Linked DNA regions of Pyrococcus horikoshii OT3. The main gene of each other region encodes a partner of the protein of the gene in region 2 in a complex. Links are inferred from orthologs where the notes say so. Each region holds a gene or a part of one and is shown on either strand. Other genes may lie near its edges.

Evidence for each region.
Region 1: the proteins of fen (region 2) and PH_RS03110 are in contact, whole or in part, in a crystal structure (PDB 1RXZ), measured with the Archaeoglobus fulgidus proteins. The link is inferred for Pyrococcus horikoshii OT3 from one-to-one orthologs. Residues at the interface, in WP_010877775.1 of Archaeoglobus fulgidus: Lys326, Ser327, Thr328, Gln329, Ala330, Thr331, Leu332, Glu333, Arg334, Trp335, Phe336; in WP_010877842.1 of Archaeoglobus fulgidus: Asn43, Val44, Ala45, Met46, Pro120, Arg121, Pro123, Leu125, Gln151, Met192, Ser194, Asn218, Tyr219, Pro220, Ile237, Leu238, Ala239, Pro240, Arg241, Ile242, Glu243, Ser244.

The regions. Positions count from the first base shown.
Region 1 is NC_000961.1:592,437-598,570, forward strand. What follows is about bases 1,139-4,025. They hold PH_RS03110 (DNA polymerase sliding clamp), read left to right. Parts: upstream 1,139-2,150; coding sequence 2,151-2,900; downstream 2,901-4,025. Other genes in these bases: PH_RS03095 (haloacid dehalogenase), read right to left, coding at 1,139-1,585; PH_RS03100 (transcription factor S), read left to right, coding at 1,668-2,000; PH_RS03105 (hypothetical protein), read left to right, coding at 1,982-2,173; PH_RS03115 (Gins 15 protein), read left to right, coding at 2,932-3,489; PH_RS03120 (MFS transporter), read right to left, coding at 3,479-4,025. Also shown: PH_RS03085 (DUF120 domain-containing protein), read right to left, coding at 1-428; PH_RS03090 (endonuclease V), read right to left, coding at 340-975; more of PH_RS03095, read right to left, coding at 935-1,138; more of PH_RS03120, read right to left, coding at 4,026-4,711; PH_RS03130 (aspartate racemase), read right to left, coding at 4,949-5,635; PH_RS03135 (cob(I)yrinic acid a,c-diamide adenosyltransferase), read right to left, coding at 5,632-6,134.
Region 2 is NC_000961.1:1,271,628-1,277,811, forward strand. Bases 2,127-5,063 are described here. They hold fen (flap endonuclease-1), read left to right. Parts: upstream 2,127-3,047; coding sequence 3,048-4,079; downstream 4,080-5,063. Other genes in these bases: PH_RS06675 (ABC transporter ATP-binding protein), read left to right, coding at 2,127-2,538; PH_RS06680 (phosphate-starvation-inducible PsiE family protein), read left to right, coding at 2,565-2,954; PH_RS06690 (tRNA (guanine(37)-N1)-methyltransferase Trm5b), read right to left, coding at 4,063-5,055; PH_RS06695 (hypothetical protein), read right to left, coding at 5,062-5,063. Also shown: PH_RS06665 (ABC transporter permease), read left to right, coding at 1-574; PH_RS06670 (ABC transporter ATP-binding protein), read left to right, coding at 567-1,547; more of PH_RS06675, read left to right, coding at 1,558-2,126; more of PH_RS06695, read right to left, coding at 5,064-5,493; PH_RS06700 (hypothetical protein), read right to left, coding at 5,447-5,782; PH_RS06705 (prenyltransferase/squalene oxidase repeat-containing protein), read right to left, coding at 5,782-6,184. UniProt on the Methanocaldococcus jannaschii protein: Structure-specific nuclease with 5'-flap endonuclease and 5'-3' exonuclease activities involved in DNA replication and repair.

The DNA.
Region 1 (6,134 bases), 680 kb from region 2 along the record:
CTAGACGTGCATAAAGCATCAAAGATTGTTTTTGGGAAAATGACCTTAACATTTAATGTTCCAGGATAGGGATCAAATCCTAAATATTCCCTGATAAAAGGAGCATACTGTCTAACGTAATACGCCCCTTCCCCAATCCCTGAGATAACTTCGCCCACTATGACTCCAGAATATAGGGCTATTGATATATCCTCGTAAAGCTTCTCTAAGAGCCTTATCCCCTTTTCCGTAATCATGACTGAAGTCCCCCTTCTTGATTCCTCTTTTTCTATGTATCCCAACTCCTCAAGCTCTTCAAGCCATCTGAGAGTTGTTTGGGGTGAAACATCTAACTCTTTACTAATTTCCCTGAGAGTTATTGTTATCTTTCCCCCTATTGCCCCTCTTTTTCCTAGATCTATTAGGAGAAGGAGTGTTTTTAACTTCATAAATCCTCCCCTTTGATAGTTTATCGGCCAATTTTAATGGTTTTGGATACCCACTTTCGTCGAGTATCGCTCTTATTATTTTGGTGGCATCTTCAAGCGTTATAAGATTTCCAACACTTACATAGACTTTTCCAACTTTCTTATAGGTATCCTTTGGTGTGTTTTTTAGTAATCTCTTTGCCACTCCTATAGTAGGTTTCCTAAGAACAACTCCAATATGTGAGGCTAATCCATACCCTCTTGGATGGGCTTTTCCGTGCCCCTCAACTATAAGAACATCGAATGTCTCTCCTTTTGTTGCTATAAGTATAGGTTTGGTCTCCCTTAGAAAGAAGAAGGTGGGGATATATGGAAAAGATACCGTTGTTTCAATAACTTTAGTTTTCAGGACTTCTCCCTCTGGAAACGTCGTTATAACTAATGCTGCTCTTGCCTTTTCTTCCTTGTATGAAACGTCCACTGCTGCAACTTTTCTAACCTCATTTATCTTCCTTTCGACTATACTTTTACTCAGTTTTTTCTGAATATTTGCTATCCTCTCTAACATTTAGGAACCCCTCTATCTTCTCCTCAACACTTCTGTTTATCTTTGCCCTTGTTAAATCTTCTAATGTTTTTTCAAGGATATATCTAGCTTGATCTTGTTTTTGTCTTATATTAACTAGTCCTTTTGGATATTCAAGTGTCATTAGCTCTTCATACACATTTTCCATAAATTTGTATATATCTTCAGCAACATCTAGCTTTCCTTGCATGAGGTTTATTAAAAAATGCCTTCTTAACTCTCCGATGAAATCTCCGATTCCCAATATGTAGTCCTGGGGTGGAACTCCAAGTTCTTCAAAGCTTGGGAAATCCTTGTTGGTCAAATACCTGTAAAGGAGTGTTGCTTCGACGAATTCCTGGTTAGCAGTTTGAACGTATCCTGAATAATAAAGGTCTTCATGCTCTTTGAGCTTTTTCTTAAGTTCCTCTATTAGTAATGAAGCTTTTTCAAGTCTTTCCCTAGCTAGCTCCATATCTTCCCTATGCATAGCCTTTATAGCATCGCCACTAAGTCTGACTATTTCTCTCGTGATTTGAAGAGCTTCTTCCCTAATAGCGTCTTTTTCATCGAGTACCTCCTTAATTCTTGCTATAACCTCATTTATCTTCATCTCCTTCCCCCTCCCTATTTTTAGGTAAAGTTTTTATTTTAAATTAGGTTACCTTAACTTTGGCTAAACGGGGGGTGAGAAAATGGTAAAGTTCTGCCCTAGGTGCGGGAGTATAATGATTCCGGATAAGAAGAGAGGAGTTTTCGTGTGTAGGAAGTGTGGTTACGAGGAACCCATTAATCCTGAGGATGCTAAAGCCTATAGAAGAACTGAGGAGATTAAGCATAAGCCCGATGAGGGAGTTATAGTGATAGAACAAGACTTTTCAACGTTACCAACTGCAAAAGTTACCTGTCCGAAATGCGGCTATCATGAAGCCTGGTATTGGGAGGTTCAGACTAGGGCCGGGGATGAACCCTCAACGATATTCTATAAGTGCAAAAGGTGTGGCTACGTATGGAGGAGCTACGAGTAAAAGTTCTTATTAAGTTAGCGGAGAAAGCTTTAAAGGAACTTGATGAAGCCTATAGAAGGATTCCTGAGGTTAACAATGGAAAAACTTATTTACTAAGAGGGAAAGAGAGAGTTAGGCTTATGCTTAATATCCTAAAGGAGGTGCAAAAAGATGCCATTCGAAATAGTCTTTGAGGGTGCAAAGGAATTTGCCCAGCTCATAGAGACGGCCAGCAGGCTTATAGATGAAGCGGCCTTTAAGGTAACAGAAGAAGGAATATCAATGAGGGCTATGGATCCGAGTAGAGTAGTTTTAATTGACCTTAACTTACCTTCGAGCATATTCAGTAAGTATGAGGTGGATGGGGAAGAGACGATAGGTGTCAATATGGATCACCTAAAGAAAGTTCTTAAGAGAGGTAAGGCCAAGGATACGCTTATCTTGAGAAAAGGAGAAGAGAACTTCCTAGAAATAAGCCTCCAAGGGACTGCTACTAGAACCTTTAGATTACCCCTAATCGACGTTGAAGAGATCGAAGTGGAATTACCTGATCTCCCGTATACAGCAAAGGTTGTCGTTCTGGGCGAAGTGCTTAAGGAAGCAGTTAAAGATGCTTCCTTAGTAAGCGATAGCATAAAGTTCATGGCTAAGGAAAATGAGTTTATCATGAGAGCGGAAGGAGAAACCCAGGAAGTTGAAGTTAAGTTAACCCTGGAGGATGAGGGGTTACTTGATATAGAAGTTCAAGAGGAGACAAAGAGCGCTTATGGGGTTAGTTATCTAGCGGATATGGTAAAGGGAATAGGAAAGGCCGATGAAGTGACAATGAGATTCGGGAATGAAATGCCGATGCAGATGGAGTACTATATTAGGGATGAAGGTAGGTTAACGTTCCTGCTAGCCCCAAGGGTTGAGGAGTGATACTTCTTCATAATTTTTTATGGGGATTCAAATGGATATTGAGGTTCTGAGACGTCTTCTCGAGAGGGAATTATCTTCTGAGGAGCTAACTGAGATAGATGAGGAATTTTACAGAGATTTGGCTAGCTTTAGGAAGGCCTTGGAACTAAATGCTGAGAGGTATGAAGAAAGGGGAGAGGATATAGAAAAAAGATTATATCTAGCCCAACTTTCGCTTGTTCAAAGCATAGCTCGAGAGATCTTAAAGATCAGACTGCATAAGATTGTAGATATGGCCTTTGAGGGCGTGCCGAAGAATTTGGTTGGCGACGAGAAAAAGATATTTGCCGTACTATCGGCCTTTATTAATGGAGAACCTATTTCAATTGAGACAACAGAGGTAGAGGTAAAGGAAGAAAAAGTAGAATCAAAGACACCTTCTGGCTTTTTAGAGTTGTACCTCTTAAAATCAGATATCCCCAGGATCATTGATGAGAACCTTAACGAATATGGCCCCTTTAAGGCCGGGGATCTTGTTACCCTACCAAGATCTATTGGGAATGTTTTGGTCAAGCGTGAGGTGGCCGAAAAAATAACGATTAGGATTTGAAGGCGAGTAGAAAGCTCACTATTAATGGTAGGGTTGTAGAATAAAGCATTACTGAGAATCCGAAATTATCTGCTATTAACCCTCCAATTAAAGGACCTATCACCCATCCCAGAGTCATCATCGTGTTTAAAAGTCCCATACCCTGACCTCTTTCCCTGTGTGGTACTCTTCTTGCAACGTAAGTCGATGCAGAACTGGTAATCATGGCCCATTTCACTCCCGATAGCAATGACACTAGGGCCATAATGATGATAGTGGTAGCCCAAGCATAACCTATGAACGTTAATATATATCCAAGAATTGCCAGCTTGTAAAATACCTTTTCTCCGTATTTATCTATTAGCCTTCCAATTAGAAGTGATCCTAGGGCCGCTGCCAGGGAATCTATTCCAAGTAAAAACCCAACAAATTCCTCTCCGAACTTCTCTTGAAAATACACTGGAACGGTTGCATAAACTTCTCCTGAGGCAATCATCGCCAGTAAAACTGAGAGATAGAACGCTCCAAGTTCCCCCTTCATTAACATTTTAAATGCTGAACTCTTCATTTCAACTTTTTCGGACTCTCTACCCTCTCTAATTGGAAGAAAACTACCAATATTCTTCTTTTTCCTTTCTCTCTCCTTTACTTGGGTCAAGAACAATATTGAGACCAGAGAAACTATGGAGGTTGCCAAAAATGCACTTTTTATTCCCACCTTTTTCACTATATACCCACCCAGGAAATTCCCTACCATGAACCCCATATTCTCCACGAAATTAAAGAAGCCAAACATTGAACCTACCCTAGTAGAAAGTTCCGATATCAATGCTGAATGCGCTGGTGCGAAGGAAGCTCCTAATGCCCCTTGGGTACCTCTTAGGGATAGAAGGAGGATCGGTGTTGATATAAAGATGACTAAAACGTATGTGGTACCCGAGAATAGAACTCCCAAAATTATGAATGGCTTTCTCTTTCCAATTTTATCTGAAAGATATCCAAATGGATACTGAAAGATTGCTGAGGTTAAGTTGTAGATAACACTTAATAAACCCACTAAAAACATCGTTCCCCCTATAATCTTCATGTACACAGTTAAGTATGGATATCCAATCCCCCAAGCTAAGTTTGCAAAGAACATCCCTATTGCAAAGAAGGTTATATTCCTCTTAAGGGTGTTTCTTCTGGCTTTTCCAGCCCTTTCTCGGATACCCTGAAGAATTGTGTTCTTTCTCGTTTTCATTAAGGTCACCCTCTAAACGTTTAGCTATTGAACTCAATGGGATAAAGTTTATAAGTTCATCGAAAGCTAAAAATTAATCGAGTGGGGGCGTGGTGTAGCCTGGTCCATCATCGCGGGCTCCAGAGGCCATGAGGATAGGCGGGTTTGCTGACCTCGGGGCGTGATGAACCTTTGGAGCCCCGAGGGCCGGAGAAACCCGCGGACCGGGGTTCAAATCCCCGCGCCCCCACCAAGTTTTTACTTTTCTAATGCAACCTTAACGGCAACTTCTGCTATAACATCCATAGGATCTATGAGGGGAACTTTTAGATCATCCTGCTTAAGAACTACACTAACTTCGGTACATCCAGCTATTATGCACTCTGCTCCTCTCTCCTCTAGGATTTTTGCAGTCTTAAGTAGTAGCTCTCTTCCAAGCTTCAAATTCCCGGCTTTAACCCCCTCATATATCCCTCTCATAACATCTTTCTGCTCATCTTCCGTTGGAGTCATGATTTCAACTCCATACTTGGAAAACTCTTTTTCATAAACTCCACTCACTATAGTTCCAGTAGTAGCTAGCAAGCCAGCTTTTTTGAACCCTAACTCTTTTACTTTTTTTGCAGTTTCTTCTATCATGCTAATTATGGGGATCTTGATAGCCTTCCTTATATCCTCAACAAACGCATGCGCGGTGTTACAAGGCATTATTATAAAGTCGGCCCCACACTCTTCTAGTCTTTTAGCCGTCCAGATAAGTTGTGGTCTTGGATCTTCTCCTTTACCAAGAATATAAGCAGTTCTATCAGGAATTTGAGGATTATTGAATATTATAACCTTCGGGTGTTCCTGATCCCTCTTTGCCGGGGTTTTAATGACAATTCTCCTGAAGAGTTCGGCCGTAGCTAACGGACCCATACCACCAAGTATACCTATCGTTTTCATGATCTGACCTCCTTAAGTTTGTTCTTTTCGATTTCAATAACTCTTGCGAGCAAGAATAGAAGATCACTAAGCCTATTTAAGTAAACTAACGCCTCCTTACCTATACCAAATTCTCTTAATACTGTAGCAACCTTTCTTTCGGCCCTCCTAGCTATGGTTCTGCATACATCAAGCTTAGCACTTTCGAGAGTTCCTCCTGGGAGTACAAAAGACTTTAAATTGACCATTTCTTCATACCTAGATATAAGCCCTTCGAGCCACTTTATTCTCTCCTCACTGATTCCTTCTATCTTTCCCTTACTTCCTATTTCTCCCATTATCTTGTAAATGTCGTTTTGAATTTCCTCTAGGATCCCTTTCATCTCCTCGTCAACGTAGTGCTTGGCTTCCCCTATAAAACTCGTTAGTTCATCTAAGGTTCCGTTTGCCTCTATGATTGGGGAATCTTTCCAGACTTCCTCTCCTCCAAACAGCCGTGTCGATCCTTTGTCTCCAACCT
Region 2 (6,184 bases):
AGACAGATTACAGGCCTTCATTTCGAGCCATGAAATTATTGAGAAGATAGTGTTAGCAATATTTGCCCTCGACCAGAGAGAAGCCGGTAACCTGGGTAGACTTCTAGCTGTAATAGTGGCAATGATCATAGTATGGTGGCCCGGGTACGCTAGAATAACGAGGGGATCAACCCTAACAGAAAGGGAAAAACTTTATGTTGAAGCTGCAAGAGCGGTGGGATTACCCACAAGGACAATACTATTTAAGCATATCTTACCCAACATAATTGGACCAATACTAGTTTACATAACCTTAGACTTCGGTGGAGTCGTACTAATGGAAGCAGGCCTAAGTTTCCTGGGCTTAGGTGCCGTCCCACCCATAGCAGATTGGGGTAGAATAGTTTACGACGGAGCTCAGTACTTCCCAAGATGCTGGTGGCTCGTCTTCTATCCTGGACTGATAGTGTTGCTAACTGCGTTAGGCTGGAACCTTCTTGGTGATGGATTGAGAGACATCCTGGATCCAAGGACTAGGAGAAGCATAGAGTTCAAGGTTAAGAAGGGAAAGAAGGAGGGTGAGGAAAGTGCCTGAGCCTATTTTACAGGTTAGGGATCTTACCGTTCACTTTTACACTTATGCTGGAATAGTTAAGGCCATTGAAAAAGTATCATTTGATGTATATAAGGGAGAAACGTTCGCGTTAGTGGGAGAAACCGGATGTGGGAAGAGCGTAACATCAAGGGCCATAACCCAACTCATTGAGAGCCCAGGAAGAATAGTTGGTGGCCAGGTGCTATATTATAGGGAAGATGGTAGCGTAGTTGATCTGCTAAAGCTGAGTGAGGAGGAGATAAGGAAAATAAGGGGAAATGAAATAGCCTACATATTCCAGGATCCACACTCGTCTCTCGATCCACTCTACACAGTCGGATACCAGATAGCAGAGGCCATGGAAGTCCATGGAAAGATAAAGAACATAAAGGAGGGAATTAAAAAAGCCGTTGATATCCTCAAGTCTGTTCTCATCCCGGATCCACAGAGGAGGGTTAACAACTACCCACACGAGCTCTCAGGTGGAATGAAACAGAGGGTTGTTATTGGAATTGGACTCTCAAACAATCCGAGAATACTAATAGCCGATGAGCCAACAACGGCTCTAGACGTTACAGTTCAAGCCCAGATACTCGATCTTATAAACCAGCTAAAGGAGAAGTACAAAGCAACTGTAATTTTAATCACCCACAACTTGGGAGTAGTTGCGGAGACGGCTGATAGAGTAGCGGTTATGTACGCCGGAAAGATCGTAGAAATCGGTACCGTTGACCAGATATTCAAGAATCCACTTCACCCATACACCCAAGGACTTCTTAGGGCAGTTCCTAACCCACTAACTAAGATAGAGAAGCTAGAAGCAATTCCAGGAACTGTTCCAAACTTGATTAACCCACCGAGCGGCTGTAGATTCCATCCAAGGTGTCCAAAAGCCATGGATATTTGCAAGCAGAAGGTGCCTGAGCTAAAGGAAATTGAACCAGGTCACTTTGTAGCATGCCACCTTTACTGAGGTGATGTTCATGCCGGAACCCGTCCTTAAGGTTGAGAATTTGAAAAAATACTTTCCAGTAAGAGGATTGTTAAGAACCGTTGGGTGGGTAAAGGCCGTTGATGGAGTTAGCTTTGAGATCTATAAAGGAGAAACCTTCGGATTAGTCGGTGAGAGTGGGTGCGGTAAAACGACAACGGGGAGGACTATCCTTAGACTTATAGAACCTACTGACGGAAGAATAATCTTCATGGGTAAAGATGTAACAAAGCTTAAGGGTAATGAGCTAAAATGGTTCAGGAGAAAAGCCCAGATAATGTTCCAGGATCCGTATTCCTCATTGGATCCTAGACAAACCGTCTTTCAAATAATAATGGAACCAGTTAGATTTCACGGTATTCAAGTTGACGATCCAGAAGAGTTCGTGATAAAATTATTAGAGAGCGTTGGACTTAACGAGATGCACCTATACAGATATCCCCATGAGTTCTCTGGTGGGCAAAGGCAGAGAATAGCATTAGCAAGGTTGTTAGCCTTAAAACCAGAATTTATAGTGCTAGACGAGCCCACATCTGCTCTCGACGTTTCAGTTCAGGCAAACATACTTAATACATTAAAGGAACTCCAAGAAAAGCACGGATTCACGTACCTGTTTATCAGTCACGATTTGGGAGTCGTCAAATACATGAGCGACAGAATAGGGGTCATGTACCTAGGAAAGCTCGTTGAGGTTGGACCTGCAGATAAGGTATTTGAGAATCCACTCCACCCATACACCCAAATGCTGTTCTCAGCAATTCCAATTCCAGATCCAGATATAGCAAGGGAGATGAAAAAGAAGAGAATGAAAGTTACAGGAGAACCCCCAAGCCCCGTAAATCCACCAAAGGGTTGTAGGTTCCATCCAAGGTGTCCATACGCAAAGGCCGGTCTCTGCGATAAGAAGGAGCCGCCATTGGTTGAAGTTGAAAAGGATCACTACGTTGCCTGTTGGCTCTACGCTAAGGCTTAAATATCCTCTTCTTTTTTCAATTTTTGATGCGAGGTAAAGAATTAACAAGAATTTTAGATACAATCTTTGACCTAGTGGGCTGGCTGCTTGAAATAATAGTCATAGGAATAATGGGCATAGCCATATTCAAAACTTTTCAATATTTAATGCACTTAGATTTGGAGAATACCCTCGAGGAATTTCTGTTCCTTTTGATCCTTCTTGAGATCTATGAGCTAATATCCTTATACTTAAAGTATCACCATGTAAGTATGCGAAGGGTTGTCGAACTTGGGGTGATTGCTATAGTTAGAAAGTTAATGATAGTCAAGGATTATAACTCTCTAAATCCCTTCACGCTTATTGGACTCGGACTTGTCATAGTAGCCCTTGGCTGGATTTATGTGAACTTAAGGGAAAGTGGACAACAGGAATAAATTGTTATAAACTTTCAGAGATATCAAGTCTGATGATGAACCTTCCCCTCACCTGAAAGGTGATGAGCACACCGGTAGGCTGAGGGTGATAATATGGGTGTTCCTATCGGTGACCTCGTTCCGAGGAAGGAGATAGATCTTGAAAATCTGTATGGAAAGAAGATAGCGATAGATGCCCTAAACGCCATCTATCAGTTTTTATCAACGATAAGACAGAGGGATGGAACACCACTTATGGACTCTAAGGGTAGGATAACCTCTCATTTAAGTGGGCTCTTTTATAGAACGATAAATCTAATGGAAGCCGGTATTAAGCCGGCCTACGTCTTTGATGGAAAGCCTCCGGAATTCAAAAGGAAGGAGCTCGAAAAAAGGAGGGAAGCTAGAGAAGAGGCAGAACTAAAATGGAAAGAAGCTCTAGCCAAGGGAAACCTGGAGGAAGCTAGGAAATACGCTCAAAGGGCAACTAAGGTTAATGAAATGCTAATCGAAGATGCAAAGAAGCTTTTGCAACTAATGGGAATACCAATAATTCAGGCTCCAAGTGAAGGAGAAGCCCAAGCGGCATACATGGCAAGTAAAGGGGATGTCTACGCGTCAGCGAGTCAAGATTATGATTCACTACTCTTTGGTGCTCCAAGGTTGATTAGGAATCTGACAATTACGGGAAAAAGAAAGATGCCTGGGAAAGATGTTTACGTTGAAATAAAGCCAGAGTTAGTAGTTCTAGATGAGGTACTAAAAGAGCTTAAGATAACAAGAGAAAAGCTTATAGAACTTGCAATTCTGGTTGGGACTGACTATAATCCTGGGGGCGTAAAGGGGATAGGACCTAAGAAGGCCCTTGAGATTGTAAGATATTCAAGGGATCCCCTAGCAAAGTTCCAAAGACAGAGCGATGTGGATCTTTACGCTATTAAGGAATTCTTCCTTAACCCTCCTGTCACTAATGAATACTCGCTTAGTTGGAAGGAGCCTGATGAGGAAGGAATATTAAAATTCCTCTGTGATGAGCATAATTTTAGCGAAGAAAGGGTAAAAAATGGGATAGAAAGACTAAAAAAGGCGATAAAAGCTGGAAGACAATCAACGCTTGAGAGTTGGTTCGTTAAAAAGAAACCCTAAAGTCTATAGCAATATTATACTGCCTTGGTGCATAATTCCTTATTATCCTTTTTCCAAGGATTTCAACTTTAACACCAAGCCTCCCAGCGACTTCATTTATCCTCTTTACATGCCACCCATAAGGGTCTTTCTCTGGGCCAAATCCATAGTAATGGATAATCCCTCCATTGTTTACGCACCTCATGGCATGCTCAAGAAACCTTGAGGCATATTTTGGCAGGTTCATTATGATCCTGTCGGCCTTAACGCATACTTTAGTTACGTCACTCAAAATCGGGATAATGTTTTTTACCTTGTTCAACTTTATGTTTTCTTCCAAATATTTTATGGCCCAGGGATTTATATCACAGGCAAAGACCATCCTCGCTTTCTTTGCTAGGAGAATTGAAAATGGGCCAACACCAGCGAACATATCAAACACAATCTCTCCCTCTCTGGCCATCTTGAAAACTCTCATTCTTTCAGTTGCCAACCTTGGAGAGAAATAAACTTTTGTGATGTCAAGTTTTAGTCTTACCCCATTTTCTCTATGGATAGTTTCAGTTATTTTTTCACCGGCTATATGGATTAGATTTCTAACTCTATATTCTCCCTCAACGCTTCCACCCTTCATGTACACGGCCTTCACGCTTTTGTGAACCCTAATTATCGCCCCTCCAATTTCGTTGGAATAGTTTTGCAACTCACTAGGAATCTCTATGATCGCTATATTCCCTATTATATCAAATGAACTCGGTAAAAATTTCCTGAGCTCCCTAGGAATATTAACCACATCTTTGTAACTGTTTGGCCTGGTTTCGACTCTCTCGAGCTCAACTTCAACTACTTCAAACCCTTCAACTGGAAATTTCACTGGAATTAAAAGAAATCCCTCTTCCCTCTTTATTTTATACTCTCTGTTTAGAGCTCCAAGCTCGATCAACTTTCTCCTAACTTTCTCACCCTCTTTTATTTGGACTTTAACTGCTAGCACCATTGCATCTTAATCTAGGAACCTTACTTTTTGTTCTTTTCGAGAATCGATGTTTAGGTAGTACTTGATTATCTCTTCAACATACTCAAAATTTCTCTCAGGTAGATTTAACATCCTTCTCAACCTTCTATTTTCAGCTATTAATCCCGAGATTTGGATTGCAAGGTTTCTATTATCAGATGAAATTTGAAAAAGCTTAAACCTTAAAGAAGACCATGAACCCTCAAGCTCATACAATCTTTTCTCCACTTCATTAATCTTCTTCTCAAGCTCTTTAATCTCATCCTCTGAGTGTCCCTCAAATTCAGTATTTCCCTTTATGAAAATTTCCCTGAGGATTTCCTCTACAGAAAAGCCAAGCTCATGACAAAGTTTTAATGCATAATCAGGAAGTTCAATTGTTACCTTTGTAAACCTGTTCTTTTTGAACGTTACCTTCATCTTTCAAAGTCCTCCTTAAATTTGAGTTCTCGAGTGAAAGCTCCTGTCTAATCTCCATTAGAAACTCCTTATCTTTAACCGCTCTCCTCTCAAAATTCTTTAGTTTCGCATAGCTCTCCGTGATATCGGCAAGTCTCTTTTCTAATTTGTTTAGCTTTTCTCTTAAAAATTTAAATTTCAAGGAGAGAAGGTAAAGCTTAAATTTCTCCTCGTCATTAAGTAGGGTTAATCCTTTTTCCCTGTTCCTTTTTATAGCTTTAAATTCTTCTTCATCTACCCAGATCTCCATCATACCCACCTTAAAAGTACTTCAAGGCTTGCTAATGCTCTATATGTATTCTGAAAAGTTGATATCCCCAGCTCATAGCTCCTTCTGAATCCACCGTTTTGGTTCTGTAGGGATCTTATAAATCTTATATGAGCTTTGATGCACCTTGCTTTCCTTCCCAGTAGTTCTAGACCCCTTAGAGCGTAAAACGTTGGCTCTATATAGGGAGGCAAAGAATTGGGAACCTCAGTAAAACCACCCCAATCTCCGCAGACCTCACAAAGTTCAAAGTGCCTCGTATCCTCTTTTCTTCCAAGGGAGCTCAAAGTGTAGAGGGCCTGATACGTCATTGTAGTCGTTGGATGGGTTACTCCGTAGCCATCTCCAATTCTAAATTTGTGAACGAACTCTATAATCTTGTTC